3 regions of the Leisingera sp. ANG-DT genome follow, and region 3 is predicted to be linked to each of the others. Evidence: riboswitches for the same ligand, from Rfam matches in the RefSeq annotation. Region 3 holds a riboswitch; each other region holds the start of a gene.
The links. A riboswitch is a leader RNA that binds a small molecule or an ion and turns the genes downstream of it on or off. The one in region 3 is predicted to bind cobalamin.

Region 1: it holds a riboswitch for cobalamin, as region 3 does, so the genes downstream of both, RA21_RS16755 (TonB-dependent receptor plug domain-containing protein) here and RA21_RS13470 (aromatic ring-hydroxylating oxygenase subunit alpha) in region 3, are expected to answer to the same signal.
Region 2: it holds a riboswitch for cobalamin, as region 3 does, so the genes downstream of both, RA21_RS16700 (ABC transporter substrate-binding protein) here and RA21_RS13470 (aromatic ring-hydroxylating oxygenase subunit alpha) in region 3, are expected to answer to the same signal.

Annotation. Positions count from the first base shown of each region.
Region 1 is NZ_JWLE01000022.1:38,066-45,138, forward strand. Features, by position in the region: gene RA21_RS16730 (energy-coupling factor ABC transporter ATP-binding protein) at 493-1,143, opposite strand; gene cbiQ (cobalt ECF transporter T component CbiQ) at 1,130-1,918, opposite strand; gene RA21_RS16740 (cobalt ABC transporter permease) at 1,915-2,499, opposite strand; gene cbiM (cobalt transporter CbiM) at 2,496-3,113, opposite strand; gene RA21_RS16750 (DUF4198 domain-containing protein) at 3,124-3,909, opposite strand; cobalamin riboswitch at 4,053-4,267, opposite strand; cobalamin riboswitch at 4,546-4,754, shown strand; gene RA21_RS16755 (TonB-dependent receptor plug domain-containing protein) at 4,915-6,798, shown strand; gene RA21_RS16760 (ABC transporter substrate-binding protein) at 6,802-7,073, shown strand, end outside.
Region 2 is NZ_JWLE01000022.1:23,520-34,635, reverse strand. Features, by position in the region: gene RA21_RS16710 (ATP-binding cassette domain-containing protein) at 1-110, opposite strand, end outside; gene RA21_RS16705 (ATP-binding cassette domain-containing protein) at 97-858, opposite strand; gene RA21_RS16700 (ABC transporter substrate-binding protein) at 872-2,431, opposite strand; cobalamin riboswitch at 2,697-2,907, opposite strand; gene RA21_RS22695 (hypothetical protein) at 3,227-3,628, opposite strand; partial or broken gene istB (IS21-like element helper ATPase IstB) at 3,746-4,542, opposite strand; partial or broken gene istA (IS21 family transposase) at 4,505-6,252, opposite strand; partial or broken gene RA21_RS16685 (IS21 family transposase) at 6,377-6,796, shown strand; gene RA21_RS16680 (flavin-containing monooxygenase) at 7,319-8,593, shown strand; gene RA21_RS16675 (RidA family protein) at 8,724-9,140, shown strand; gene RA21_RS16670 (DUF1028 domain-containing protein) at 9,263-9,937, shown strand; gene RA21_RS16665 (aldehyde dehydrogenase) at 9,952-11,116, shown strand, end outside.
Region 3 is NZ_JWLE01000011.1:320,994-332,109, reverse strand. Features, by position in the region: gene RA21_RS13495 (DUF6638 family protein) at 1-925, shown strand, start outside; gene RA21_RS13490 (hypothetical protein) at 1,100-1,366, shown strand; gene RA21_RS13485 (DUF1523 family protein) at 1,378-2,022, shown strand; gene RA21_RS13480 (TetR/AcrR family transcriptional regulator) at 2,096-2,647, opposite strand; gene RA21_RS13475 (dihydrofolate reductase family protein) at 2,651-3,187, opposite strand; cobalamin riboswitch at 3,459-3,657, shown strand; gene RA21_RS13470 (aromatic ring-hydroxylating oxygenase subunit alpha) at 3,765-5,000, shown strand; gene RA21_RS13465 (hybrid-cluster NAD(P)-dependent oxidoreductase) at 5,005-6,090, shown strand; gene rpiB (ribose 5-phosphate isomerase B) at 6,231-6,680, shown strand; gene RA21_RS13455 (DUF5928 domain-containing protein) at 6,722-8,299, opposite strand; gene RA21_RS13450 (sulfotransferase family protein) at 8,442-9,260, shown strand; gene RA21_RS13445 (DUF6678 family protein) at 9,263-9,610, shown strand; gene ilvD (dihydroxy-acid dehydratase) at 10,068-11,116, opposite strand, start outside.

The sequences.
Region 1 (7,073 bases), on a different contig from region 3:
ACGACGGCTTTTTGCTGATCACGAAGTATGAAAATGGCGCAGGCGGCGAGCCAACTTTTGACCGCAAAGGGGCTCTCTTTTGCTGACTGCTCACGCGGCGAATCCGATGGCTCTGAGGCAACAGAAGCGGCCACCCAGAGTTACGGCCAAGTCCTTGAAATCGTGCGACCTGGAACGGTGACCAGACGTTCCCGTATCGGCAGCAGATGTTCGTGTGGCAGACGGCGAAATTTGACTGTGAGCCCAACTTGCTCATTGGCATTTCTCGCTGCGCGCGCTTGCTGCACACTGGATATCGCAGATGCAGAAAATTGCGCGCTGCCCCGCGGCGTTCAACGCGGCCATTGATCGGCGTTGCAGCATAGGTTGATCAGAGACGGATCAGGGACCGGACTTTGCGGATATTGGCCGCATTCGCAGCATGGCTAACCAGGAGCGGCGGTTTTTTAGCAGGAAGCGTGTGTGCTAAAGCCCTGTTCAGCCAAAAAACCGCTATACCCTTGTAAGTGTCCGCTCCATCAGGTGATACCCTGTTGGAGCAATCTGTTCACGGAACTCAGGATCATGGCTGACCAGCAGAACCGCCTGGTCAAGCTCTTTCAGAATCTCAGCCAGCCGTGCATAATTTTCTGGATCCAGCGCGTTGGTCGGCTCATCGAGTATGAGCACTTCCGGTTCCATTGCCAGAACCGTGGCCAGCGTCACCAGCCGTTTCTCACCGCCCGACAGCTTGTGGGTGACCCGGTCACGCAGGTGCATCAGCCGCAGGCGTGACAGTATTGCATCAACCACCGCCAGGGCTTCCTGCTTGGACTTGCCTAGGTTCAGCGGGCCGAAGGCGACATCTTCGGCCACAGTCGGGCAGAACAGCTGGTCATCGGCGTCCTGGAAAACGAACCCCACACGGCGGCGCACTTCGTGAAAGTCCGGTTCGCTGTTGCAAGGTTTTCCGAATGCTGTGACAGAACCGCTATCGGGTGCAATCAATCCCATGATGATTTTTAGGAGCGTGGATTTCCCTGCTCCATTTGGTCCGACAATCGACAGCCGTTCTCCCGCATTGAGCTTCATCGAGGCGCCTTCCAGCACCGGATCAAGCCCAGGGTAGGCAAAATGAATATCATTCAGATCAAGAAGCGGCATAAAAGGCCTCTGCCCAGATCAGGGCGGCAAGGGCGGCGGTAAGTGCCGCGGCAAACAACAGGTCCGCCCTGCGCAGGCGGAAGTCTTCCAGGAGGATGATACGGCCGGAGAAGCCCCGGCATTTCATCGCCGCCAGAATGCGTTCCGACCGTTCAATGGCGCGCACCAGCATCATCCCCACCAGATAGCCGTAGCTGCGGTAGGTGTGCCAGTTGGTGCCGGGGCGGAAGCCGCGCAGCTTCATCGAGGTGCTCAGGCGCTGGTATTCCTCGCGCAGGACATCGATGTAGCGGATAGTGAACATCATCAGATGCACCAGCCGCTCCGGCGTCTTGAGGGCAAAGAGAGCATGTCCCATCGTCACGGGCTCCATGGACCCGACCAGCGTCATGACCGCCAGGATGACGGCGTTTGCGGTCAGGGCAATCTCGGCCGCGCGCCGCAGGCCTTCCCAGCTCGCCTCCAGCCCCCAAACAGAAAGGACTGGGGTGCCCGGAACAGTGAACGGCAGCAGCACCAGCATGAAGATGATGAAACTGTCCATCATCGCCATCCGCTTCAGCGTCTTCCGGGGCGGCAGCCCGGAGAAAGCCAGTAGCCACATCGACAGGCCAAGCGCAGCTGACAGCACCCAAAGGTTGCTAATGGAGACCACCACAACGGCATAGACCGCGGTCATTACGATGCGCATCCGCGGGTCAAGCGCGGTGACCTTGGCGCGGAAGGCACCGATGCCACTGAGCGGCCTTTCGGCGCCTGTCAGGACATAGGTCATGCTTTGCCACCGATTCTGCGCCGCGCAGCGATGTAAAAGCCCAGACCAAAAAGACCAAAGATGTAGCCGATGCCGCCAAGAACAGACTGAAAATCGGACTTGTTCTTAAACGCGGTAAGCTCCTGCCGAAGCGGGCGCAATTCATTGCGCATCATGGTGGCAAGCTCAGCGCGGGCCTGATCGGACAAACCGGCAGACCTGGAGGCCGAAGTGACGTCTGCGGTGCTAGTCGCCGCAAGCGCTGCCATGCTTGGGCTTTGGCCCATGATCTGTGCGACCTCTGCGGCGTCCATGATCACTTCGGCAACATGGCCGGCACCAAGGTCGCCGCGGAAGATATGCGTCACCGGTTCTGACGGGGTGAACAGGAAGAAGCCGTCAGCGTCGGTCCTGGTTTCACCCAGTTTGCCGCCAGCCTCGTCAAAGACCTCGATCAGCAAGTCCGCAGCCATATCACCATTGGAAAAGCCGACCTCGCCCTCAATGTCCGATCCAGATGGAAACACCGAGGAAATCACATTGTGCGCCAATGCCGGCAGCGGTGCCAGCAGGGCAAGGATCAGCACGCAGGAGCGGATCATGCCAGGCTTCCTTTCGTGTCAACAAACAGTTCGGGCTTCACCCGCCGGGCCAGGAAAATGGCGGCGCCGGACAACAGCGCCTCGATCAGCATCACTGGGATATGGGAAAAGAACACAAGCTTGGCGGCAAGGATGAACTCATCACCGGACAGCATCAGCGATACTGCGACTGCGAGGGTTGTGAAGGCAATTGCTGCACCGCCGCCAATGCCGCCCCAGATAGCCCCCTGCAGCGGCGAGCCGCGCGCCACCAGCGGCCGGAACATCAGGCCGACCAGAACAGCGGGCAGGGCAATATTCACGGCGTTCACGCCCAACACGGTCAGCCCGCCGAAGCCGAAGAAGACCGCCTGCAGGAGAAGCCCGACAAACAAAGCCGGGAACGCGGCCCAGCCCAGCACCAGCCCGGCAAGGCCATTTAGGATCAGGTGAACCGAACTGGGCCCGATCGGGACATGGATCAGGGAGGCCACAAAGAAACTGGCCGACAGAACACCCGCCGCGGGAATCCGCTCCAGCGGCAGGTTGCGCAGACCCATGGCAATACCGCCGACGGCGGCAACCGCGCCGCCGATCACAACCGGGTTCGACAGTGCGCCGTCTACGATATGCATCGGTCTACTTTCACTTCAGCTCTTCTGCGTGGATCCACAGAACAGCATCCTGGCTGAGTTCCTTGCCGTCGTGCTCGGTCGCCGGACCGGACCCGAGTGCCGCAAAGCCCCAGTAGCCTGCTTTCGGAATGCCAAAGGAAAAAACGCCGTTCTGGTCGGCGATGGCAACAATTGCGCCGCCCGGCATCTCACCCACGGTGGGATCAGTGGTTGAGAATTTTTCCAGATCCGGCTCCGACGCCATGAACTCGACTTCGATCTCGGCACCCGGAACCGGCTTGCCGTCCGCCAGAACCTGACCGGAAAAGGTGGAGCCTACGATGACGTTATAGGGCTTGTTCAGCGGCAGGATCTCGGTCGCCAGGCCAGCCGGCTGGTCCCAGTCTGTGGGCAGCGTGTTGCGGTTCAGCACGACCTTGGAGATCTGCTGGATATAGATGTCTTCACTTTCCTCGTAGTAAGGCGAAGGGACCGTCACCACGACATAGTCGCCGGACCGCTTGACCGGGACCGAGGCCTTGTAAGCCGAAGCTTCGTTTTCAGCCCCTTTGAAGGTGGCGGGTTCCAGGCGGTCCGACAGGTCGGTCTTTTCACCTTTGTGGATCATGAAAAACTCTTCCGGCTTGCCCATGTCCATCGCATGGCCGTTGGCCATCGGGTGCCAGAACACCAGGCCCATCGGCACGTCGCCGGGCTTTTCGATCAGCGCTTGTTCAGTGTAGTTCAGCTGGAAATGCGCCGAAGCGGTAACCGGCAGGGAAACGGCCAGAGCAGCGGCCAGGTAGTTCAGTTTCATTTCGTCCTCATTCGACGATACAGGCGCACCTGCAATCAGGAATGAACAACGGGGAGTAGCGGCACGGAAACGCCTGAACGGCACACGCGCCAGACGCGCACCCCGGCGTCCGGTGGAAAAGGGCAGTAACCCCGCAAGCGGAGCCTCAGTCCCCGTGTCCGGCAGGTCTCCTGACTCGCGGGTCCTGGCTCGGCTGGCCTTCCCGGGGATGTTCCCAGTGGCGTATTCAGCGTCACTCACCGCTCACAGTTGCGGGGGCAGTCACGGATTTGGTCCCTTTTGGGTACGCCGCACCGTGTTCCCTATTTCTTCCGCTGCGCATTGAAACACTCGCGGAACCGGTCACCTTGGCTGAATGGCAAACCGGAATTTCTGAGTCAAGAGAATCATGTTCTGTTCACTTGGCCGTCCGGTGCCGATGGTTTTTCTCCTGCAGTGCTGCAGGGATCAATAGGCAGGCATGTTCCTATCAGAGGAACGGGGAAACACCGCTGCCTTTCGAAGTTTTTTGTATGCGTAATCAATCATCGTCACTTGAAAAATTGGAAAGGCAAATTCGGCGATATGGATGCCAGCCCAAGGCCATTTCTACTCAGGTTGCGAATTCTCCCGCTTGACAGAATAAGTTCAGTTTGCCTAAGTCCCGACCATTCTGGTCCGGCTGGGAGACCACCCGGTTAAAAGGGAACACGGTGAGGTGTAGCCAACAGGCGCCGAATCCGTGACTGCCCCCGCAACTGTGAGCGGAGAGCAATGCTGCGGTATGCCACTGCCCCAAGGGGCGGGAAGGCGCAGCAAAGCCTCGACCCGCAAGTCAGGAGACCTGCCAGGATGATCACCCTATCGCGGTGCGGGGCGCGCCGAAGATAACGGACCTTCCGTAGTGGTGGCAGTTTTCACCGTCTGCGGGGGCATTGCCTTCCAAAGACCAAAATTATGAACATGCTGCCAGGTATGGGCAGCCGCTTGGCCTGTGCTTGCTGCGTGGGCCGGGAGGAATGGAATATGCGCAAGGCAAGCCTGTCCCTGGCCGCCGCCCTGGCCGCCGCCCCTGTAATCGCAACCGCTCAGGATGAAGAAGTCACCGATCTGGGGGAGATCATCGTCTCCGGCGGCTTCACGCCGGTCGAGGCCCAAAAATACGGCCGCTCAGTCTCAGTCCTGACCAGCGAAGAAATCGAAGATCGCGGTATCACCACCGTCCGGGACGCGCTGCGTTCGGTCCCCGGCCTGATGGTGAACGGCTCCGGCGACAGTTTTACCCAGGTCCGCATCCGCGGTGCCGAAGCCAATCACACGCTGATCCTGATCGACGGCGTCGAAGCCTCGGGCGGTGACAGCGAGTACATTCTGTCCGGCCTGGACACTGCCAATATCGAGCGGATCGAAGTCCTGCGCGGCCCGCAGTCGGTGTTCTACGGCTCCAACGCCTCCGCCGGTGTGATCAACATCATCACCAAGTCCGGCGGCATCGGCACGGAATACGGCGGCAGCGCGGAAGCGGGGTCCGACGGCTACCGGGCCTCGGCCCGAGTTTCGTCGCGGACCGAGCGCGGCGGTATCGCCTTCAGCTTCGCCCATGACAATGACGACGGCTATGACACCTCGGGCGATGGCGGTGAAGAAGACGGCATCCGCCGCAATACACTGCAATTGAAAGGCGACTACCTGGTCACCGACCGGCTGAAACTTGGCTTCAACTTCCGCACGTCGGATGAACGCTATGACAGCGACCGCACCTCCTTCACCGCAACGGATGCGGCTAGCTATGTCGTGGATGATCCGACGCAATTCAGTGACCGGGATGAGCAACTGGCGCAAGTCTATGCTGAACTGGACACATTGGGCGGCCGCCTGAAACACCGCCTGTCAATCGAACGCACTGACTTTGACCGGTCCTTCAATGGCGGCACCCCGACCGAGACCAAAACGGAAGCAGCAAAGTACCTGCTGAGCTTCGGCCTGGACGGGCAGTTAGCGGATCAAGCAGACCACCTTCTTAACGCGATGCTGGAATGGGAAAAGGACTCCAGCAGTTCCAACCCGGCCTTTGCGCGCGAAACCAATTCGATTGCCCTGGAATACCGCGGCAGCTTTGCCAACGGCCTGGACCTGCAGCTCGGGGTGCGCCACGACAACAACAGCGTATTCGAAGACGCCACCAGCTGGACCGCCAGTGCTTCTTACACTTTAGCAGACAGCGGTGTGCGCCTGCACAGCTCGGCTGGAACCGGTGTTGTGAACCCCTCTTACTTTGAGCTGTTTGCCAACAGCACATTCGGCTCCACCACCTATCTCGGCAATCCGAACTTGCAGCCGGAGGAAAATCGCAGCTTCGATTTCGGAATTGAGGTGCCGTTCCTTCAAGGGCGCGGCCTGGTTGATGTGACCTATTTCGACGAGACGCTGACAGGCGAGATCGAGAGCTACATGGTGAACGCAACCACGTTCTCCTACCGCAACCAAGCCGGTGACAGTGATCGCAAGGGTGTTGAGCTGGCAGCAAGCCTGGAAGCCAGCGAATACCTCGATCTGCGTCTGTCCTACACCTATCTGGACGCCACCAACCCCGATGGCTCGGTCGAGATCCGCCGCCCGGAGCACGAGCTTCTGCTGAGTGCCACACTGGATACTTTCAATGGCCGCGGCTCTGTCACCGCGGACATCCGGCATGTGGCAGGCAATTGGGACAGCCAGTTCTTTGGCTCGTTTGCCACCGCTGAGCTGCCGGATTACACAACCTTTGATGTGGCTGCTCAGTATGAGCTGACGGATAACGTGGTGCTGACTGGGCGCGTCACCAACCTGTTCGACGAGGACTACGCCGACGTCTGGGGCTACGCCAAGCGCGGCCGCGCCGCCTATATCGGCGTGCGGGCCTCGTTCTGACCCATGCGCAGGCTCCCCGGCATAGCCCTGGCCCTTTTGTGGGCCGCCACCGGTACTTTTGCCGGGCCATCGCGCGTGGTGTCGATGAACCTCTGCACTGACCAACTGGCGATGCTGCTTGCGGCGCCCGGCCAGCTGGCCTCGGTCTCCTACATCGCGCAGGACACACGCGCCTCGGCCATGGCGGACGCGGCCATGGCCTATCCCGCCAACCACGGGCTGGCCGAAGAGATCTATCTGCTGCAGCCCGACCTGGTGATTGCCGGCGCCTATTC
Region 2 (11,116 bases), on a different contig from region 3:
CATAGCATTCCACCCTGCTGGATGTCACAGGAAACATCTTGCAACAGCACTTTGTCTCCGGCCCTGACTGTCAGGCCTTCGAGTTGAAAGACCGGGTCATTCGGCGGCATGGCTGATCTCTGGCTTGGCTTTGTCCCAGCAGCGGTGCGCCACTAGCTCGCGGGAATAGGTATGCTGCGGGTTGGACAAAAGGATGTCAGAAACTCCGCTCTCAACAATCCGGCCGCGCTGCATAATTGCAATCCGTCCTGCAAATCGTGCGGCCAGCGCCAGGTCGTGGGTCACCATCATCACCGCGATCTCATGTTCCGCGGCGATGCGCCGGGTTTCCTGCAGCACCTGCGATGCAATCAGCGGATCCAACGCTGAGGTCGGCTCGTCCAGGATCAAAAGTTTCGGAGCATCCATCAGGGCCATCGCCAGCAACAGACGCTGCTGCATACCTCGACTCCACTGATGCGGGTAGCTACCGCCCGGATCCGGCAGGCCAAGGGCCGATAGAATGTCCCGCTGATGTGAGGTGTGTTTTACCCTTTTGCGGCGGGCCAGTTGGTCCCATTGCCAGCGCAGGCGGCGCAGCGGATCAAAGCCATGGGCCGGGCTTTGCGGCACATATGCAATGCCATCCAGAGTGGTTTTTGCGGGCGAGGCAAAAGCACGCTGCGCGCCGTTGAACAGAATGTGCCCGCTGGTCGGACGCGCAGGGCGGGTCAGGCCCATCACGGCCCGCAAAAGAGTAGATTTGCCCGCACCGGAGCCGCCCACAACCGCCAGCCATTCTGTCGGCGCCATCTCAAGACTGACATCATGCAGAATACCCTGCCCGCCAATTTCGGCGGACAGGGCCTCGATTTTCATCAAAGGTGCCTGTTTACTCGGCAATCGCCAGCTCCGGGCTCGCCAGATAGGTTTCTGCCGGGTGGATGCGGTAGCCCTCAACCTTGCCATTGCCGACCGAAACCTGTGTCTTGTGGAACAGCGGGATCACCGGAAGGTCACGGTTGATAATGGCTTGAACCTCGGCATAGACCGGTTTGCGCTCTTCGCTTGAAAACAGGCTACGGCCCTTTTTAAGCAGTGCGTCCAGCTCAGGGTTGGAGTAGCCGGAAACATTATAGCTGCCATCCGTCGCCACCAATGTGCTGGGGAAGTAATCCGGATCGCCTTGCGGGGCGGTGCCCCAGGCCTGTAGGTGCAGGTCGATTTCGCCAGCTTTAAGTGCCTCGTTGTTTGCGCCGAATTCACCCATTGCGATTTCCGCGCCCAGACCGATCTGCTGCAGCATGATCTGCGAGATTTCCAGTGTCGGCCGCAGCGCAGCCCGGCCTTCGTAGCTACGGATCTTCAGCACGATGTCTTCGCCGTTCAGCTCCCGGATGCCATTGCCGTCACTGTCGGTAATTCCCGCCTCATCCAGCATGGCCAGCGCTTTGGCCGGGTCATAGGACAGGCTGATATCGCCGTTTACCCAGGATTTCATGCTGGCTGGGAAGATGCCATTGGCCGACTGCCCACCGACACCTGCCAGGGTCGCCGCAACGATGGTGTCACGGTCCAGGCCCAGCGAAACGGCATTCAGAAGCGTCTGGTTGGACAGTGGACCGTCATTCACCCGTGGCTGCAAGAAGAACAGTCGCGCGGTTGCCTCCGAGAACAGCTGGCCTTTGCCTTCTTCAAGCAGCTTGGCGAAATCCGGTTCCGGGTAGTTGGTGACCAGATCAACATCGCCCGCCTGCAGTGCCAGTGCCGCAACCGAAGGGTCGCTGATCGCGTCGATCACCAGACGGTCAAGTTTCGGCGCGCCGCCCCAGTAATCGGCAAACCCAGTGGTCACATAAGTTTTGTCCGTTTCCGCATTTTCAAAGACAAACGGACCAGTGCCCACCAGCGGCATTGCATCGGTGCCGTCTTTCATGACAGCCGCCGACGGTTCGGTCAGCGACCACAGGAAAGCTGAGTTCGGTGCACTGGTGCGGAAGACCAGCGTTTTATCGTCAACCAGCTCGATGGATTCGATGTTCAGAAGCTTGACCAGGCGCGGGTTATTCCCGGGGTGGCCCTCTTCGCTCAGCTTTTCAAACGACTCTTTGACAGCCTGGGCGGTGACCGCAGAGCCATCATGGAATTTTACACCCTCGCGCAGGGTGATTTTCCATTCCCGTTCAGACAGGTTTTCAAAACCGGTGGCAAGGCGCGGCTGAAGGGTCATGTCATAGCCGATACCAATCAGCGTTTCCGACACGCCTGCCCGGTTGCTGAGCCAGCCATTCTGGCGGGCACGGGGATCAGGAATGCTGCTTTTGGGGCCAAACGGCGCGGCAATCACCATTTCCAATTTGGTTTCTGCGGCTGCAGGGCTCAAAAGCGCCGCAGCGGCGAGGCAGGTTGCGGCGAGGGTTTTGGTCCAGAAAGCGCGTGAATAATTCGGCATGTCCTTGGTCCTTAGGTTTCTGACAAGGGAATTTTGGGGTGAGGTGTACAAGTTATGTGATAATATAACAAGCGCTGATTCAGTGGACAGCTGCGTCAGCTCAGGTGTTAGGCAGGCAGCTGCGGAACCTGCATGGACAAGATGATGTCAGGGACGGCAACCGCACCTGCGGCTACGTCCAAGCAAGCCCAAACAGTGGGAGCAAGTTTCCGAGATACGCAGGATGCGTGCCATGAGGCCTCCTTCCAGGACGCCCCGTCCCGGTGTGGTTGAAATCGCGATGGCAGGTCTCCTGACTTGCGGGTCTTGGCTGCGCCATCCTTCCCAGCCATACGGCCAGTGGGTGCTTGGCGTCGCTATCCGCTTACAGTTGCGGGGGCAGTCACGGATTTAGCGCCTGTTGGCTACACCTCACCGTGTTCCCTTTTCATCCTCTCAGCATTTTGCCTTGAGGAACCATCGAAAGCAGGTAGGCGAACGCTGACAGAATTGTCAATTGCCCCGAACCAATAGGTAAGGGCTCGAGGTGGGCCAAAAGCTGCAAGTTTCAAGAGGGTCAGTTTCAATGGAAATGACCTTTGCAGCTAATGGTTCAGCCAAATTGCCTCAGTAGCCTGTATTGTAATGAACCGGCCTGTCAGGCAGTGCCTCTATTAAGTTGGCTTCCCTGCGCGAAGCCGACACTCGGGGCACCCCTAGCTGCAATTGGGGCGGAAGTCAGCTCCGTCCGGCGACCTGTGGATTCGGGTGACAGATCTCTCTGCAGCATGCTTGAACGGCTGTTTTTTACGCCGCTCAGCGGCGCCCAAAATGATGCAGTTGCGACGATTTTGTTGCGGCGAGCACGCGCAGCGAAGAAATCCAAGGTACAAGTTGGGCTCGAACCTGCCGTCCACTGCATGAAGCTGCGACGTCAGCTGCCTGCGTAAAGAGGGCACAGGATGGCGCCTTGGCTGCGTTTGCAGCGAAAACCGGCCTGTCTTGGGTCAGAAATGCTTGACAATTGGGGTGGAAATGCCTGGCAGGTGCAGGCAATTTTTCCTTAAAAACAGTCAGCATCGGGTCAGCTTTGCCTGACGTTTGACACAAATTGTCGGGCGACACATAGTTTTGCCATTTGCGACAGAACCTTTCCTTTTTCGTGTCTCCAACATCCCCGCTCGCGCCTCCTGTTCCGCCAGTGGTTTCAATCGGCATGGAACTTTGACCCCCTATAGGCATCCAAAATTGACCCCCTGTTTGACGTGCGGTTAGCTGGCCCGATGCGGTGTAGCCTCCACCAAGCGAAGCCGTATCGTGCCAGCGTCGGCTCGACTATTCTCGGGTTTTGAAGCGCCAGCTCTCGTTGCCCGTTTCGACGATGTCGCAATGGTGGGTAAGGCGGTCGAGCAGCGCGGTAGTCATCTTGGCGTCGCCGAAGACCGAGGGCCATTCGCCGAAGTCGAGGTTGGTCTTCACGATGATCGATGTGCGCTCGTAGAGGCGGCTGATGAGATGGAACAATAGCTGACCACCGGTTTGTGCGAAGGGGAGATAGCCAAGCTCGTCGAGGATCAGGAAGTCGAGACGGCACAGCAGATCTGCCGTGCGCCCCTGTCGGTCGGCGCGGGCTTCCGCATCGAGTTTGTTCACCAGGTCCACAACGTTGAAGAAGCGCCCCCGTCTGCCGCGGCGGATGCACGCCCGAGCGATGCTGACGGCAAGGTGGGATTTACCGGTCCCTGTGCCGCCGATCAGCACGACATTGCGTTGCTGCGCCAGAAACTCTCCGGTCGCCAGATCACGGACCAGCGCCTCGTTGACCGGCGTGCCTTCGAAGCTGAACTCATCGACCTCTTTCGCCAGGGGCAGCTTGGCAATCGTCATCTGGTATTTGATCGAGCGCGCCTGCTTCTCACTGATCTCGGCGTTCAGCAGATCGCCCCCTCTCGGCAGTATGCTGCGCATGCGCCTGCCGGGCAATGGATGATCTGTTGCGGTTCGTGCTGACGCTTCACCGCCGTGGCGATGGTCTCATCGTAGGCGGCCTTCATGCCGTAGAGCTTCAGCTGGCTCGTCGTGCCGGAGGCACGCCTACGGCGTGACGCGTCCAGCACCTGTGATCTTTCCACGGATGTGTCTCCTTAGGCGGTCATAGCGTTTGCAGTCGGCCACGGGCTCGCAGGTCAGTCGCGTCGTGCCAGAGGCACGCATCCAGCGTGACGCGTCCGGCGTATCGATGGTCAGCGGCGGCTCACGATGCCGGGCCAGAATGTTGGTGACGACCGAGGCCGCGGGGGCCCCTTCGTTCAGCGCTTCGGCACAGGCAGCATCCACTGCATCCAGCCCATCGGTGGGGATCATGCTCAGGATCTGGACCATCCACTGCCCGGCAGGGCATTGCGCAGCAATGTCCCGAGAGGGGGCCGGTCGCCATTGGGCACCTTGCCCAGTTTGCGCTGAATGCGCCTGATCGCTGATGGCAGCTCCCTGTCCTTGAAGGGAGCCCCATTCCTGAGGGCGTCCCGCTGCCCGGCAGCGCATGCGTGCATGCGCGAGAGGGGGCTTGCGGGCCAGCACCGGGATGTAGTGCAGCGGATCGTAGATGGCCTTGTCGCGCCCGAAGGCTCGTTCATGCCGCCCTACGATCTTGCCGTCCTGCCAGAACTCGACCCGCTCGGCATAGGCGCGGATCTCGACTGGCCGGCCGACGGCGCGGCCATCCACCGAGTAGCGGTTCTTGTCGAACCGGACGAGACAGGTCTTCGAGACTGATGCCGGAACAGCGTGGAAACCATCAAAGGGGCCGACGTATGGCACCAGACTCGCCCGCTCGTCCTCGAAGACCTCCCAGATCGTGCGGTCTCGAAGCTCTTGGTGCGGATGAGATTTGGCCCAGGCGGCGCAGCGATCCTCGAGCCAGGCGTTTAGTTCGGCGTAACTCTTAAACTTGGGCCTGGGCACGAAGAAGCGACGCCGGACAACGCCTGCCTGGTTCTCGACCTGTCCCTTCTCCCAGCCCGATGCTGGTGTGCAGGCAACGGGATCGACAAGATAATGCCCGCACATCTGCTGGAAGCGCCGATTGCAGGCCCGGTCGCGGCCAACGAAGATCGTGTCTGCCGCCGTCTTCGCGTCCATTGTCCTCGGACCAGTGGCGGACAATTTCCGCTGTCGTAGATCCCGCGCGTGCAGGCCCCGCCGAAGAAGGCGAAGGCCTTGTCATGGGCATCGAACATCGAGCCATTGGGAGCGCCATTGGTCCAAGCGGCAATGGCGAGGCTCCTGCGTCTCGCGCGGATAGGCCCGGACAAACAGCATGCGGCTGTGGCAGAGCCGGACATGCGCCACCTTCACAGTGGTGGTCGCACCGTCGATCACAACAATCTCGTGGCTCCAGTCAAATTGGTAGGCCTCGCCCGGATCGAAAATCAGCGGGACATAGGCGGCCGCGGTGGCCTCTTGTTCTTCCTTGGACCACGTGGCCGCGTAACGCCGGACAGCGTCATAGCCGCCGTCATATCCAAGGGCTCTCAGTTCTTCGAAGATCCGGATGCGGGTTAACCGCTCGCGCTTTGGCTTCCTCGCATTCGCCGCCAACATCTCTTTGAGCTTGTCTTTCCATGGCCCGATCTTTGGCAGAGGCTTAACGCGGCGTTCGTAGGTTGCTTCCGTCACACCAGACCGGATCACCTTCCGCACCGTATTCCGCGATACCCGCAGTTCCCGGCAGATTTGCTTGATCGGCTTGTTCGGCATTGGCCTCGGACCAATGGCGGCTCAATGCCTCAATCCTGAAAATACGCCCGCCGGATCTTTGCTATCGTCTCCACGACCAACATCCCACTCTGTGCTCCCCGATAACCTCGAGGGCATGATTCACATCAGTGTAAGGGGGTCATCTTTGGACGCCGATTTCCCCGCTACGGGGTCAAAATTGCATGCCTGTTCACACGTTCGGGTGCTGTTGTGCCCCGGTTTCAAGTCCCGCAGCGTCCGAGCAAGCTGGATCCATTCGCGGACAAGCTGTCTGCTTGGCTTGCCGCGCAATCGCGCAAGCCCCGCAAGCAGCGGCGCACGGTTAAGCAGCTGCATGTGGACCTGGCGGCTCTCGGCTTTACCGGCTCGTACGGGCGGGTGGCGGCCTTCATGCGGGCATGGCGCGCGGTACGCCAGCGCGTTCAGCAGTCGTCAGGCCGCGGCACGTTTGTTCCGCTGGCGTTTCAGCCGGGCGAAGCCTCCCAATTCGACTGGAGCGAAGACTGGGCGATTCTCGGTGGAGAGCGCACCAAGCTCCAGATTGCCCATATCAAGCTGTCGCACAGCCGGGCCTTCCTGGTCCGAGCCTACCTTCTGCAATCCCATGAGATGCTGTTCGACGCGCACTAGTATGCGCTCCGGGTCTCCGGCGGCGTGCCCCAGCGCGGGATTAATGACAGTGGGAATTGCCCGCCACTGGTTCAAGGGCAATGACCGCGCGCACAGCGGTTGAACGGGTCGGCAAAGGCGTTGAGCTGACTAAAAAGTCTAGTTCAGCCTGGACCATCTGAACGAAACATTGGTGCTTTAGTTTGAGGGCAGCTGTCGAGTGCCCCACAGTGTATCCAATCCTCAAGGGCTTTTCATGCCCAGACAGTTTGGGAATGTCCCGAATGACTAGCAGTGCAAACAATACTGTATGTTGCCACAGGTTTGCACAGGCGAAACCGCGTCGATCAGGGTTTTTCTTCAGGGCTTTGCCGCGAAAGCCCCGTGAGTTGTCTATTTTGATTTCAGCTGCTGGTTAGCTGCAACCGAAGCAGGGGTAAGTCACACAATTCTTTTTCCGAACTTGTTGTTGTGAGCATTCTGATGGGGAAGACCGGTAGGGTAGCAGCCCGCGCCGGAGTGTCAGAAGAGGGTTTGGAAATGGCTGTAGAAAAGGTAGACACTCTAGTTGTTGGTGCCGGGCAGGCCGGTGTGGCCATGAGCGAGCATCTGACCAGCCACGGCGTACCGCATCTGGTGCTGGAAAAAAACCGGATTGCAGAGGCCTGGCGGACCGGGCGCTGGGACTCGCTGGTTGCCAACGGCCCCGCTTGGCATGACCGTTTCCCGAACCTGGAGTACGAAGGAACTGACCCTGAGGCCTTTCCGGCCAAAGAGAGGGTTGCGGACTACATGGTTGAATATGCGGAACGGTTCAATGCGCCGATCCGCACCGGAGTTGAAGTGACCAGGGCCGGGCGTATTGACGGCACCGGCGGTTTCCGGGTCGAAACCTCGGATGGTGTGATCGAGACAAAGCGGATTGTGGCGGCAACCGGCGCATTCCAGCATCCTGTGATCCCGCCTGTGGTGCCCGAGGGCGCAGGGGTGAACCAGCTTCACTCTTTCCACTACCGCAATCCGGATCAGCTGCCCGAAGGTGCAGTGCTGGTGGTCGGGGCGGGGTCATCCGGTGCGCAGATCGCCGATGAGCTGAACCGGGCAGGCCGCAAGGTTTATCTTTCGGTGGGGCCGCATGACCGCCCGCCGCGGATGTACCGGGGCCGCGACTTTGTCTGGTGGCTGGGGGTGCTGGGCCTGTGGGATCAGGCTGCGCTGGAGCCGGGCAAGGAGCATGTGACGATTTCCGTCAGCGGCGCCTATGGCGGTCAGACCATGGATTTCCGCCGCCTGGCAGGCGAGGGGGTGACGCTGCTGGGCCTGACCGAGTCCTATGACAATGGAACCATGAAGTTTGCCGGCGATCTTCCGGAAAACATTGCCAATGGTGATGCCGACTATTTGAAGATGTTGGACTTGGCAGATGCTTATGTCGAACGCACTGGTGTTGATCTGCCAGAGGAGCCGGAGGCGCGCAGGGCCTTCCTCGACCCGGACAGCCTGACCAACCCGGTACGCGAGCTGGATCTTGCGGCAGAAGGCATCACTACCATCCTTTGGGCCACCGGCTTCCGCCAGGATTTCACCTGGATGAAAGTGGATGCCTTCGACGAACGCGGCCGCCCGCTGCATCAGCGCGGAGTTTCGGCAGAGCCGGGGGTCTACTTCTTGGGCTTACCCTGGCAGTCTCGGCGCGGCTCGACCTTTATCTGGGGGGTCTGGCATGATGCCAAGCATGTGGCTGACCAGATCGCTATCCAGCGCCACTACGAGGGCTATCGTGGCCCCGGCGAACACCGCGCCGACGCGCTCTGAGCGCGGCGCTTAGCAGCAGCCTAAGCAAGGGGTAGCCAGACGGTAGTTTTGCTGCCCCGACGTGTGTGCGACAGTCACCAGAAAAACAACGCTGGCCGCACACTTTATCCCGCCATGCCAGGAGGACATCATGGCCCATACCCGTATCCGCAAGTTCAACACATCGGACACTTATCCGGAACAGAACCTGGACAATGATCTGTGCCAGGCGGTGGTGACACACGGCGGCAAAACCGTTTACCTGCGCGGCCAGTGCCCGCAGAACCTGGACGATGCGAAGAACATTGAAAGCCACGACCCGGTGGAGCAGACCCACAAGGTGATGCAGAACATCCAGCAGTTGATTGAAGAGTGCGGTGGCACAATGGAGCATCTGGTGAAGGTCGTCGTCTACATCACCGATGTGCGCCACCGCGAGGCGGTTTACCGCACCATGGGCGAATACATTAAAGGGGTGCATCCGGTGTCGACCGGCCTGGTTGTGCAGGCGCTGGCGCGGCCCGAGTGGCTGGTGGAGATCGACGGCACCGCGGTTATTCCGGACTGATCCGGAAGCGGGAAGGGGGCTGTCTGCCCCTCTTGAGCCTGCGGCTCAAATCACCCCCGAGGATATTTCCGGCCAGATGGAGGAATAGATCCGTTTCCAGTGGCTGGTGAGGAGGAAAGACGATGACATTTTCGCTTGTGGCGCGCTGCGCGGAAACGGGCATGTTCGGAGTGGCGATTTCGTCCTCCTCTCCGGCGGTGGCAGCACGCTGTTCATTTGCGCGGGCGGGTGTTGGCGCTGCCGCAAGCCAGAATGTAACCGATCCAAGCCTCGGTCCGCTGGCACTGGACCTGATGGAGCAGGGCATGAGCGCCGCTGAAGCGGTTGCGGAAGTTCAGCGGCGCGGCAGGTTCATTGAATACCGGCAAGTGCTGGCCGTAGACAAAAGCGGCGACACGGCCATTCACTCCGGGCCGAACTCCCTGGGCATCTGGACGCAAGCAGAAGGCCAGGATGTGGCCTCGGGTGGCAACCTGCTGGCCAACGATGGCGTATGCCAGGCCATCGTGGACGGGTTCGCGGCTTCAACCGGCCATCTTGGCGACCGGCTGATTGCCGCGATGCGGGCCGGGCTGGCAGCTGGCGGCGAGGCCGGGCCGGTGCATTCTGCGGGCATGAAACTGGTCGACAAGGTGAGCTGGCCGGTGGCCGACCTGCGCTGTGATTGGACCGGGGATTGCCCGATCGAAAACATTGCTGCGGCCTGGGATATCTACAAGCCGCAGCTGGATGCCTATGTCCAGCGCGCGCTCGACCCGCGCGAGGCGCCGTCTTACGGCGTGCCGGGCGACGAATAAACAGGAGTGGGACTATGCTGGACTATACATTTGACGACTGGAAATCCCGTGCAGCGGCTCTCTCATTCCGCAGCCAGGCTTTCATTGATGGCAAATTTACCGACGCTGTGTCGGGTAAGACTTTTGCAAGTGTGAACCCGGCGACGGGCGAAGTGCTGGCGCAAGTAGCCGAATGTGATGCAGAGGATGTGGACCGTGCGGTGGCTGTCGGCCGCCGCGCGTTTGAGGACGGACGCTGGTCGCGGATGGCGCCGGGTGACCGCAAGGCGGTGATGCTGAAGCTGGCGGATCTGATCCGGGAAAATCTGGAGGAGATGGCGCTGCTGGACAGCCTGGACATGGGCAAGCTGGTGACCGATGCGGCCACCATCGACGCGCCCGGGTCGGCGCATTTTTTTCAGTGGTATGCCGAGGCCATCGACAAGGTCTATGACGAGGTGGCGCCGACCGGGCCGGGTGATCTGGCATTGGTGTCGCGCGTGCCGTTAGGTATTGTGGGCGCGGTAACACCCTGGAACTTCCCGCTGGACATGGCGACCTGGAAAGCGGCGGCGGCGCTGGCGGCCGGGAACTCCGTGGTACTGAAACCGGCGGAGCAGTCGCCGCTGTCTGCACTGCGGCTGGCCGAGCTGGCGGCAGAGGCCGGGGTGCCGGACGGGGTATTCAACGTGGTGCCGGGCTATGGTGCCACTGCGGGTAAGGCGCTGGGGCTGCATATGGATGTGGACTGCCTCGCCTTCACTGGCTCCACCGCCATTGGCAAGATGTTCATGCAGTATTCCGGGCAGTCGAACCTGAAACAGGTTTGGCCTGAAACCGGCGGCAAAAGCCCAAATCTGGTATTCGCCGACTGCGAGGACCTGGATGCAGCTGCCGACATGGCTGCCTTTGGCATCTTCTTCAACCAGGGTGAGGTCTGTTCGGCCAACTCGCGGCTTTATGTCGAGCGTTCGGTCAAGGATGCCTTTGTCGAGAAGCTGATTGCCCGCGCCGAGGCGGCCCAGCCGGGGGATCCGCTGGATCCGGCCTCGAAAATGGGCGCCATCGTGGATGAGAAGCAGACCGAGGGCATCATGCGTTTCGTTGAGGCGGGCAAATCCTCGGCCAATCTGGTGGCGGGCGGTGAGCGCGTGACCGTCGGTGGCAAGGGCTGTTTTGTGCAGCCGACGATCTTTGACG
Region 3 (11,116 bases):
TACCAAGGGTACGCTGCGCCATGCGGACCGTCTGGCGGAGCTGGTGGAGCGGTTCAAGACCGGGGAGGATGCCTGGTTTGATGACGGTCTGATTGCTAAGATGATCGCAACGGCAGAGCAGACCGGCGATGTGACCCGCAATCCGGTGCATCTGGAGCATGAGGTCTTTGAGCAGGGCAACTTCTGGACCGCGCATTTCGGCGGGCTGTACCTGTTTCAGGACGTGCAGCACCCGGCGGTGATTGCCAGCGGGGCAAAGCCCGAGGGCGTGCCGCTGGATCGCGTTTTTGACCTGAGCCAGCGTAATGCCATTGCCAAGTTTCTGGAGCTGAACGGGCTGGCAGAGCCGGTGATCCGGGCGCGCGGTGTCGATGGCGCGGCGATCCTGCGGCAGAAGATGGGGTTCCTGGCGGTTTCGGTTTTGACAGAGAAGGGGCGGGATCTGACCGGCCTGTCACGGTCGGATCTGCGGCGGCTGGCGGCGCGGCATGCGGAGGAGCTGCCGGAAGAGTTTGAGGGGCTGGCGGCGCTGGTGCGCTGGGCCGAGGGCGGCGGCAAGTGGCCAAAGATCACCTCGGACCATCCGGCCTATTTCTATAGCCTCAGGGCGTCGGACACGCCCTGCCGCGATCTGGTCAACATGCTGCTGGCAGAGCTGTGCCCGCATGACTTCCGCCAGATGTTCATCTGCCACAAGGAGGAATTCTACCGCCAGTACCGTGGCTGGCCAGAGACCAAGAAAGCCTATGCGGCGGAGTTCCTGGCGCGGGAGTATGCGGTGGACAAGGCTGGCGCGCGGGAGGCGCTGTTCGGGCATGAGCCGGATATGGAGGGGCGGATGCCCAAGCTGCCGCGGGTGCAGCGCAAGGGGATGGTTGACCGGGTCGGCCCCTGGGGGGCTGTGAACCGGGTGAGGGGGCGATAGGATGGTCCTATTGGAGCAACTTAGTTCTTCCCGGATCGCTTGCGATCCGGTTCGCGCCCGACCCGCCCCCGTCATGCCGGAGGCGTGCTTTCAGCACGACGGCGGGCGTGAAACGCCCACCCTCGGGACGGGGCGCGAACCTGTGTTGGATGTGAAAACCCAGGAGCAACAGTGATGTTCGGCTTTATCCGCCTGATCCTGATCCTCTTGGTGGTGCTGACCGTGGTCTACGCCGCGGTGTCGCTCTATTCGCGCGAGATGCGGCGGCTGAAGCTTAAGCGGCGCTGGAAAGAGAAGGGGTTGACCGGCGACCGCGCGGCCTTCATCCAGCGGGGGCTGAAACAATACGACAACTCGTTCCGGCGCAAGCTGATCCTTCTGGTCTATATCATTCCGCTGGGGGCGCTGGCGCTCCTGATCTACGTCATTAACTTTATGTGAGGTCCACCCCCATGCGTTTCATCAAATGGGCTTTCCTGATTACCTTCTGGGTGCTGTTCGGCGCCTTTCTGCATTACACGCTGCCGCAGTATGACGTGGTGCGGATCGTCAACACCTACGAGGAACGGCAGGAGCTGAACGACTGGACGCGGGTTTTCTGGTCCAAGCCCGACGACCAGTCGGCGCAGCTGATCAACCGCGATGTGCAGTTCATCCAGGCAGTGCGCGCCAACGGCCGCAATATGGTCTACCGGAACGAGGACACCGGCTGGAACTGGCCGCCCTATTTCAAGTTCGACACCGCGAACCTCTATACGGATGCAAATGACAGCATCTCGACCAAGGCGAACCCGGAATGGGTGGCGGTGATGCATTACGGCTGGCGCAACGAGTTCCTGTCGATCTTCCCCAATGCGGTGACGATCAAGCCGGTGGCGGGGCCGGAGGACAAGCCAACCAACTGGTTCTCGATCATCTTCCTGGTGCTGCTCGCGGCGCTGTTGTGGGCCATATATGTGCGTTGGCGCCGGTTCCGGCAGGCGCGGATCGACCCGATGATCGAAAGCGCCGAGGACAGCCTCTATGCGGCAGGCGATGCCATTGCTGAGCGCAAGGGCCGGTTCCGGCGCTGGCTGGATACCTGGAAATCGAAGTGACGGGAGGGGCCGCCGGATGGGCGGCTCTGAAAGACACAAACGGATGCGCGGGCCTGAAGCGGCCCGCGTTTGTTTATTCGATCCGGTCCAGCACCCAGTCCAGCGCGGGGGTGAAGCCGTCAGGTGACAGCGCTCCGCGTGGTGCCGCGGCGGCGGCAAAGGCGAAGCCGTGTGTGTAATCCACCAGCAGGCAGAGAAGGGTGCGGGCCTCTGAGCCGGATACGCCTGCGGCGGTGATTTCCGCCTCGATCAGCCGGGTCAGCCCGGTCAGGGCAGGACCGATCAGGGACGGGTCCTCCAGGATGCATTTCGCAAGTTCCGGGTGCCGGGTCACCTGGGTGCAATAGCGGGTCATCAGGTCACGCAGCCGCAATTTGGGCGTTGCCGCTTCTGACGGTGCATCCGCACCTTCAAACGCAATGGCGACGAGGGATGCGATCATCTCGTCCCTGGTTCCGGCGTGATGGGCAACGGCCATAGGGGTGACGCCAAGCGCCGCAGCCAGTGCCTTGAACGTGAGGGCCTTGCTGCCACCTTCGTCAAGCAGCTCCAAGGCTTTCTGCAGCACATCATCCTTGCTGAGGGTGCGGCTTCCTCTGGGCGGGCGACCCATGCGCGGGGGCATTGGTCAGGCCACCTGGAACGTGGTCTGGACCATGCCGGTGGGCAGGATGCGGGAGCTTGCCACCTGGAGGTCTATGTCCTGGTCCAGGCTGCCGAACAGCGGGATGCCGCTGCCGATCAGGATCGGAACCGTTGTGATGGTCAGATCGGCGATCAGCCCCTGGCGCAGGAAGGACTGCACCATCCGGCCGCCGTCGACATAGGCGCGGGTCCAGCCCTCCTCTTGCAGTTCCTGCATAAGGTCTGCGGGCGCGGCGGTGCTGAGGCGCACCTTGTCCTTCAGCTCTTCGGGAATGTCCTGTTCACTCAGGCTGTTGCTGAGGACCACAACCGGTTCGGTGTAGGGCCATTGGCCGAACCCCAGCACGGTGCGGAATGAGCCCGTCCCCATGACCAGCCCGTCGACACTGTCCATGAAGGCGGCAAAACCGCCATCGTCATCTTCGGCGTCGGGCTGTTTGAGCAGCCAGTCCAGCGAATGGTCCTGCCGGGCCACGAAGCCGTCGAGGCTGGTGGCGATGAAGACGTGGCCGGTGGTCATCGGATTCTCCTGCATTGCATTTAACTATACGTCATATAGTTAAATGCAATTCGTGTTCCAAGGGGCCAGCGTAAGATTCTCTGCGTGCGAATCGATCTGCAGCGGCTGGCAGCGCCTAACCGCATGAAAGATAAGCGCTTGCCGCAAACGGACCGGCGGATGCCGGTTTGAGATTCTGGACATCCCTGTCCCGCCGAAAGCGGCAAACATGCATGTCTTTTTCCGGTTTTGGCGGGTCGGATTTGTCTCCGCCGGCGGCGCGGGATTCGGGCATTTTCCGCTTCAGCAAGGTGCCGCCCCTAGGGGCGGAGAATTGGGAAGCTGGTGAAATTCCGGCACTGCCCCCGCAACGGTGACCCCGGGCAAGGCATGGCAATAACCACTGAAGCAACGGCTTCGGGAAGGTGCCAGGCCCCGCCGCCGAATGGCCCCGGGACAGTCCGGAAACCAGCCTTGCCCCGAAAACGTCAACCGCGGGCGGCGGCGGGGCGGTTGCAGGCGCGTGGCCTGCAATCTCTCTATCCATGCCCGCAGCCAAGCCAACCTGCCGCGGGGATGCGGCAAAGGAGAGAAGCAGATGCTTCACGACAGCGAAATTCTGGCCAAACTGGTCGCCCGTCAGAAAAACTATTCCCTGGAGCAGGCGTTTTACACCGACCCGGGCGTGCTGGATCTGGACATGCGCCAGATCTTCTACCGCGAATGGCTGTTTGCCATTCCCGCCTGCGAGATCCCGAAGGCGGGCAACTTCGTGACCCATCAGGTCGGCGCCTACAACGTCATCATCGTGCGCGGCACCGATGGCGAGGTGTGTGCCTTCCACAACGCCTGCCGCCACCGCGGTTCTGTTGTGTGCAAGGCCAAGAAGGGCAACTCGCCCAAGCTGGTCTGCCCCTACCACCAGTGGACCTACGAGCTGGACGGCTCGCTGTTGTGGGCACGCGACATGGGGCCGGACTTCGATGCCTCCAAGCACGGGCTGAAGCCGGTGCATTGCCGTGACCTGGCCGGCCTGATCTACATCTGCCTGGCGGATGAGGCGCCGGACTTCGACGCTTTTGCCGCAGTTGCGCGCCCCTATCTGGAGCCGCATGACCTGGGTAACGCTAAGGTCGCCTATGAAAGCTCGATCATCGAGAACGGCAACTGGAAGCTGGTCTGGGAGAACAACCGCGAGTGCTATCACTGCGGCGGCAACCACCCGTCACTGTGCCGGACCTTCCCGGAAGATCCGTCGGTGACCGGCGTCGAGGGCGGTGAGACCCCGCCGCATCTGCAAAAGCATTTCGACCGGATCGAAGCGGCGGGCGTGCCGGCGCAGTTCCAGATCGATGCGCGCGGCCAGTACCGGGTGGCGCGGATGCCACTGAACGAGGGCGCCGAGAGCTATACCATGGACGGCAAGGCGGCAGTGGCCAAGAAACTCGGCCGGGTGCCCTTTGCCGATGCCGGCACGCTCTTGAAGTTCCACTACCCGACCACCTGGAACCACTTCCTGCCAGATCATTCCATCGTGTTCCGGGTGACCCCGATCAGCCCGACCGAGACAGAAGTCACCACCAAGTGGCTGGTGCACAAGGACGCGGTGGAAGGTCAGGACTATGACCTGAAGCGGCTGACCGAGGTCTGGGTCGCCACCAACGACGAGGACCGCATCGTGGTAGAGGACAACCAGCGCGGCATCAACTCGCCCGCTTATGAGCCCGGTCCCTATTCGGAAGTGCAGGAGAGCGGCGTCATCCAGTTCTCCAACTGGTACGCCGACCATCTGACCCGCGCGCTGACCGGCCGCCACCTGATCGCGGCGGAGTAAGCGTATGGGACTGCAGGCCAACTTCGAGACGCTGGACGAAACCCTGGCGTGGAAGGACGACGAGATGCTGGAATGCGTCTCTGTCGTGCCGGAAGCGCCGAACACCGCCACCTTCAGCTTCCGCGCGCCTTCGGGCGCGTGGTTCAAATACCAGCCGGGCCAGTTCCTGACCCTGGAGCTGCCGGTGCCGGGGGAGACAGTCTGGCGGACCTATACGATCAGCTCCTCGCCGTCGCGGCCCTTGTCGATCTCAGTGACGGTGAAGGCGCAAGGAGACAGCATCGGCACCCGCTGGATGCTGGACAGCCTGAAACCGGGCATGTTCCTCAAGGCCTCCGGCCCGGCGGGCGTGTTCACCCTGCCCAAGCGCCCGAACGGCAAGTTCCTGTTCATCTCCGCAGGCTCCGGGATCACACCCAGCCTGTCGATGACCCAGTACCTGTTCGACCGCGGCCAATCGCCGGACGTCTGTTTCATCAACTGCGCCAAGCGCCCCAGCGAGATCATCGCCCGGCGCCAGCTTGAGGGCATGGCGGCGCGGGTGCCGGGCATCAAGCTGCACTTCGTTGTGGAGGAGGACGACCCCTATCAGGTCTGGACCGGCTACCGCGGGCAGCTGAACCAGATCATGCTGGGCCTGATCGCCGGTGACTACCTGGAGCGCGAGGTCTATTGCTGCGGGCCGGAGCCCTTCATGCAGGCGGTGCGCGACATGCTGAACGGTCTGGGCTTCGACATGGAGAACTACAACCAGGAAAGCTTTGGCGCGCCGGTGGAGACAGAGGCAGATGCGCCGGAACTGGACGATGTTGTTCCGGCAGAAACCGCCGCCGCCGAGATCACTTTTGCAGCGTCGGGCGTCACCGCAACCTGCACCGAGACCGACACCGTGCTGGCAGTGGCCAAGGCGTCGGGCCTCAACATCCCGTCGGGATGCACCTTCGGCATTTGCGGCACCTGCAAGGTCAAGAAGACCGCAGGCGACGTGCATATGGTCCACAACGGCGGCATCTCGGAAGAGGACGTGGAGGCAGGGTATATCCTGGCCTGCTGCTCCAACCCGATTGGCCGGGTCGAAGTGGAAATCTGATCTGTCGGAGGGCCTCCCGCGGGCCCTCCGCTCCCTTCTGGTCCGGGCCTGCGGCGATAAAGGGATTGACGCCGCGCCCGTCCCTTGGTCAACACGGGGCCAAGCCTCATACCCCCGTTGCGACACAGGACCATCAGACCATGACTGCCAGCAAACGCATTGCCCTTTCCAGCGACCACGCCGCCATCGAGCTGCGCAAGGCCGTTGCCGCCCATATCGAAGCGCAGGGCTGGGAGGTCGAGGACATCGGCCCGCAAACCCCTGAGAGCACCCATTATCCCAAGCACGGCGCCGCCGCGGCACAGCTGGTGGCCTCTGGCGACTGCACTCTGGGCATTGTCCTGTGCGGCACCGGCCAGGGCATCATGATGGCGGCGAACAAGGTGAAGGGCATCCGCTGCGGTGTCTGCTCCGACACGTTTTCAGCCAAGATGATCCGTGCCCATAACAATGCCAACATGCTGTCGATCGGCGCCCGCGTGGTTGGTGAAGGGCTGGCGCTGGAAATCGTCGATGCCTTCCTGGGCACGGAATTCGAAGGCGGCCGCCACGGCACCCGCGTCGACATGATCAACGCGCTGGAAGACTGAGACCTGGCCCTCTGGCCCGGCAGCGCAGGGCCGCGTCCCGCTCAGTCTGCAAAAAGATAACTGGTCCCGGCAATTTGCCGGGACTGATCGCCGGACAGGTTCAGAAAGCCGCTGAGCTGGTCCGCGTTTTCCTCCACGCTGCTGCTCTCCCGTATTTCGTAGAGCTGGCCGAAGCCCGCATCGCGGATGCGGTCGTTTTCATGCAGGATGTCGTTGCGGATCGTTGGCAGCAGCCGTTCGAGCGTCAGCTGCGGCGTGCGTTCGCCTGCCAGTCCGACCCGGCGGGCATGGCCGATCAGGTAGTCGTCGCTGAAATCGCATTCGATGTGCAGAAAGCGGGTCGATGACCGGTCTGAATGGAAATCGTTCATCAGGTCGATGGCGCCGGGATCCAGGCAGATGATCAGCTGATCGGATTCATAGTATTCAAACAGCATCCGCATCAGCGCCCGGCGGTGACGGGTGCGTTTCATCAGCGCCGCCTGAATGCCGCCGAGGTCGGGCAGCGGGGTGTCTTCCTCGTTGAACAGGTATTCGATTGCCGGGATGTTGGTGACCTGCCGGATCTGTTCCAGCAGCCGCTTGGCTACATGCCATTTCTTGCAGACCACGATCAGCAGCTCGCGTTCACGGCCCAGGGTGCTTTCGGTTTCCCAGAACCTGGGCGCAAAGCGGCGACCGTCGCGCCCGCGCTGGGCCAGGAACTTGTAGAGGCTTCTGCCCTCGTTGGAGATCTGGAAGTCCACCCCCTGCGCCGCATAGAGCCGCCCGAGCCGCGACTTCAGCTCCTTGGCCTCGGGGCTGATTTTGCGGGCAAACAGAAAGTCCTGGCTGAGCAGCAGGTCATAGTGATCATTGTAGAAGTTCACCGGCATCCCGTAGTCGGTGAACATCAGGAAGGTGAGGGTGCGGGTTTCGATCTCCGCTTCCGGGATCAAGTGGCGCACCAGGGTTTGAAAGAAGGTCTCGTCCGGAATCCATGTGGTGCGGAAAAAGCGCATCACGTCGCGGCGCTTGCGGATGAAACCCAGGATCCATTCGACCGTGCGGCGGCGCAGGCACCACCACTGGCTGCCGATCTGCACCTGAATATCGGCGGGAATCTCCCGCTGCAGCCCCAGCCGCTTCTGCAGGCCGTGGCTCCAGTAAAACAGCTGCTTGTGCTTGCGCTCGTTGAAGAAGTGCCGGTAGATCAGCCGCTCCTCCTTCATGCCGGTCTTGATCCAGTCGCTTTCGAAGAAGTCGAAGCTCTCGATGAAATCCTTGTCGTGCGCATCCAGGAACTGGTGGGCGTATTCCGCCGTTTTCACCGCCATGCAATCGCCCGATAGCATGTAGAAATGGGTGGCGCGCGGAAACTCCTCCACGGCGCTGCGCAGCGCATGCAGTGTCGCCTCGACCAGCGACCACTCGCCCCAGCCGCATTTGATGCGCCTCTTGGCAAAGGTGACGTTGGGGTTGTCGGCCAGTTCTGACCGGATCAGCTGGTAATCCTCCGGCGCTGCCCGCCCGTCAAAGTGGATCGCCATGCAGTCGCCGGCCGCCGTCAGCCGCTCAGCCTGCTGGATGATCGCCTCGGGGTCTTTATGGCAGAGCAGAATATATGCGATTTTTGCCATTGGGGGGACGGACTGCCTTGTTCTGCCTGATTGTTTACCTTGATAAGCGCGCTGTACGCACGAATAAACCAGATAGTTCCCGTTTCGGTAAACATATGCGATTACTGCTAGGAACAGGCAAAGACGGACAAGAGGGCGGAAAATGGGGTTTCCCGGCACCTGGATGACGGAAAGTGAGAGTGTGGTCTACCGGGTGGTGCCGAAATGCGCCTGCTCTACGATTGGGCAGATCCTCTATTACTCGGACCACGGACGGTTCTTTGACGGTGACATTCACGACGCCAAGGACGGTCTGCACAAATGGGCGCTGGAGCACAGCCAGGGGCCGATCACGCGAAATGTGCAGGGGCAGCGGTCCTATGCTTTCACCTGTGTGCGCAACCCCTATACCCGGATCCTGTCATCGTTCTTCGACAAGATCTGCGGCATCCAGCGCAACGGCAAGCGCTACCGCGGCAACCTGGTGCCCAAGCTGGCCTATGAATACGGGATCGAGGTCGGTGGCGACGACGGCAAGCAGGAGTTCGACCAGATCGCCAGCTTCCGCCGGTTTCTGCTGTTTGCCCGCGACACCATCCGCTGGCGCCGCCCGATGGACCCGGACATCCACTGGTCGGCAATGTCGGGGCATGTGTCGACCTTCATCCTGAACGGCGGGCGCTACAACCAGATCTTCTGGACCGAGGCGTTCAATGACGGGATGCAGGGGGTGCTGGACGCCATCGAGACGCCGCATCCCGTGGACCTGACCGCAATCCCGCGCTTCAACGAAAGCGAGGGCCACGGCCCCAAGCGCGCCCATCCGGTGGAGGATTACTTCGACGACCTGTCGATGCACCTGGTTTACGAGATCTACAAGCGCGATTTCGAGCTGTTCAAATACGATTTCGAAAACCCGGCCAACAAGATGCCGGTGGGCGAGATCGACCTGGACGAGGTGCACGCCAAGCTGGGGGAGTGACCGTGGCGCGGGCCTATGAGGGTTTCTATGCGGTTTGCAACCATACCAAATGGATGGAGCTCAGGGCCCTGGTTCTGTCTCTGGGCGCGGATGAAAGGCCTGACTTCCGGTCCCGTTGTATTGCTAGCGGAAACGTGAGTGGTTGGGAACGCGAGTGGTTTTACCATTTCTGCGACGGCGGTTTTGCGGATCTGGAATGGGTGGAATTGCGTGGCAGCTGCCTGGCTGATGCCGAATTTCAAAAACGGCTTGCGCAGATTGGATTGGCTGGGAAAGCCGAAGGAAATGCAGTGCTCATTTTTGGCTTTGTGACATGCGGCGAGACAGCAGAGAAACTGTCCTTCGCCTAGATTTCTTGAGTGCCGAAGCGAGGGGCTCCCGCGCCATGCCGCCGCATCATAGATGCAGCAGCATAAGACTTGGGCCGGGCGCCGCTGGCGCGGCGCGGTTGCGTTCAAAGCGCGGTGGTCCCGCTTCTTTCTGGTTCAAAATACCCCCCGCCGGAGGCGCGCCGTGCGCCCGCACGGCGCAACGCCCAACGCCGCTCGGTGCACTGGCGTGAGCCAGAGGGCCGCAGCGGGGGCGGGAGAGATTGGCGGATGCAGAAAATTTTCTGAGAAGCGGTTCAGGGACAGGACTGCCCTGAACGCGCTTTCCCCATGGTAAAGCACCTGAAACCGCCTCAAGGGCAAGCGGCTGCGCCGCCGCGCGTTCGCGCGGCCCTTGACCCGGCTTCAGGCGCGGGAGCCAAAAGAAAACCCGCCGCGTAGAGGCGGCGGGTTCTGTGTGCTCCAAGTCTGAGCGGTATCAGTCCTCGTCGGGCAGCGCACGCACCGCGCCTTTGGCGGCGGAGGTTGCCAGCAGCGCGTATGCCTTCAGCGCCTTGGAGACCTTGCGCTTGCGCGGTTCGGCGGGTTTCCAGCCCTTGGTGTCCTGTTCCTCGCGGCGCGCGGCCAGGTCCTCGTCGGAGACAGCCAGATGGATCGAGCGGTTGGGGATGTCGATCTCGATCCTGTCGCCCTGGCGCACCAGGCCGATGGTGCCGCCCTCGGCTGCCTCGGGCGAGACATGGCCAATCGACAGGCCGGAGGTGCCGCCGGAGAAGCGGCCGTCGGTCAGAAGCGCGCAGGCTTTGCCGAGGCCCTTCGACTTGAGGTAGGAGGTCGGGTAAAGCATTTCCTGCATCCCCGGGCCGCCGCGCGGGCCCTCGTAGCGGATCACCACCACGTCGCCTTCCTTGACCTTGCCGGTCAGGATGTCGTTCACCGCCGCGTCCTGGCTTTCGCAGACATAGGCCGAGCCGGTGAATTTCAGGATGTTTTCATCCACGCCCGCGGTCTTCACGATGCAGCCGTCCAGAGCGATGTTGCCGAAGAGCACCGCAAGGCCGCCGTCCTGGCTGAAGGCGTGCTCCTTGGCGCGGATCACGCCGTTTTCACGGTCGGTGTCCAGTTCCTTGTAGCGGTTGGCCTGGGAAAAGGCCTGGGTGGTGCGGACGCCGCCAGGGGCGGCCTTGAACAGCTCCTCGGCCTCCGGGTTGTTGGCGACCTTGATGTCCCATTTGGCAATCGCCTCGCCCATGGATGAGGAATGCACGGTGTGGCAATCGTTGTGCAGAAGGCCTGCGCGGCTCAGCTCGCCCAGGATCGAGAAGATGCCGCCGGCGCGGTGCACGTCCTCCATGTGGACGTTGTGGATGTTCGGCGCGACCTTGCACAGGCAGGGCACTTTGCGGCTCAACTGGTCCATGTGTGACATGTTGAAATCCACCTTGCCCTCGTTGGCGATGGCCAAGAGGTGCAGCACGGTGTTGGTGGAGCCGCCCATGGCGATATCGAGGCTCATCGCGTTCTCAA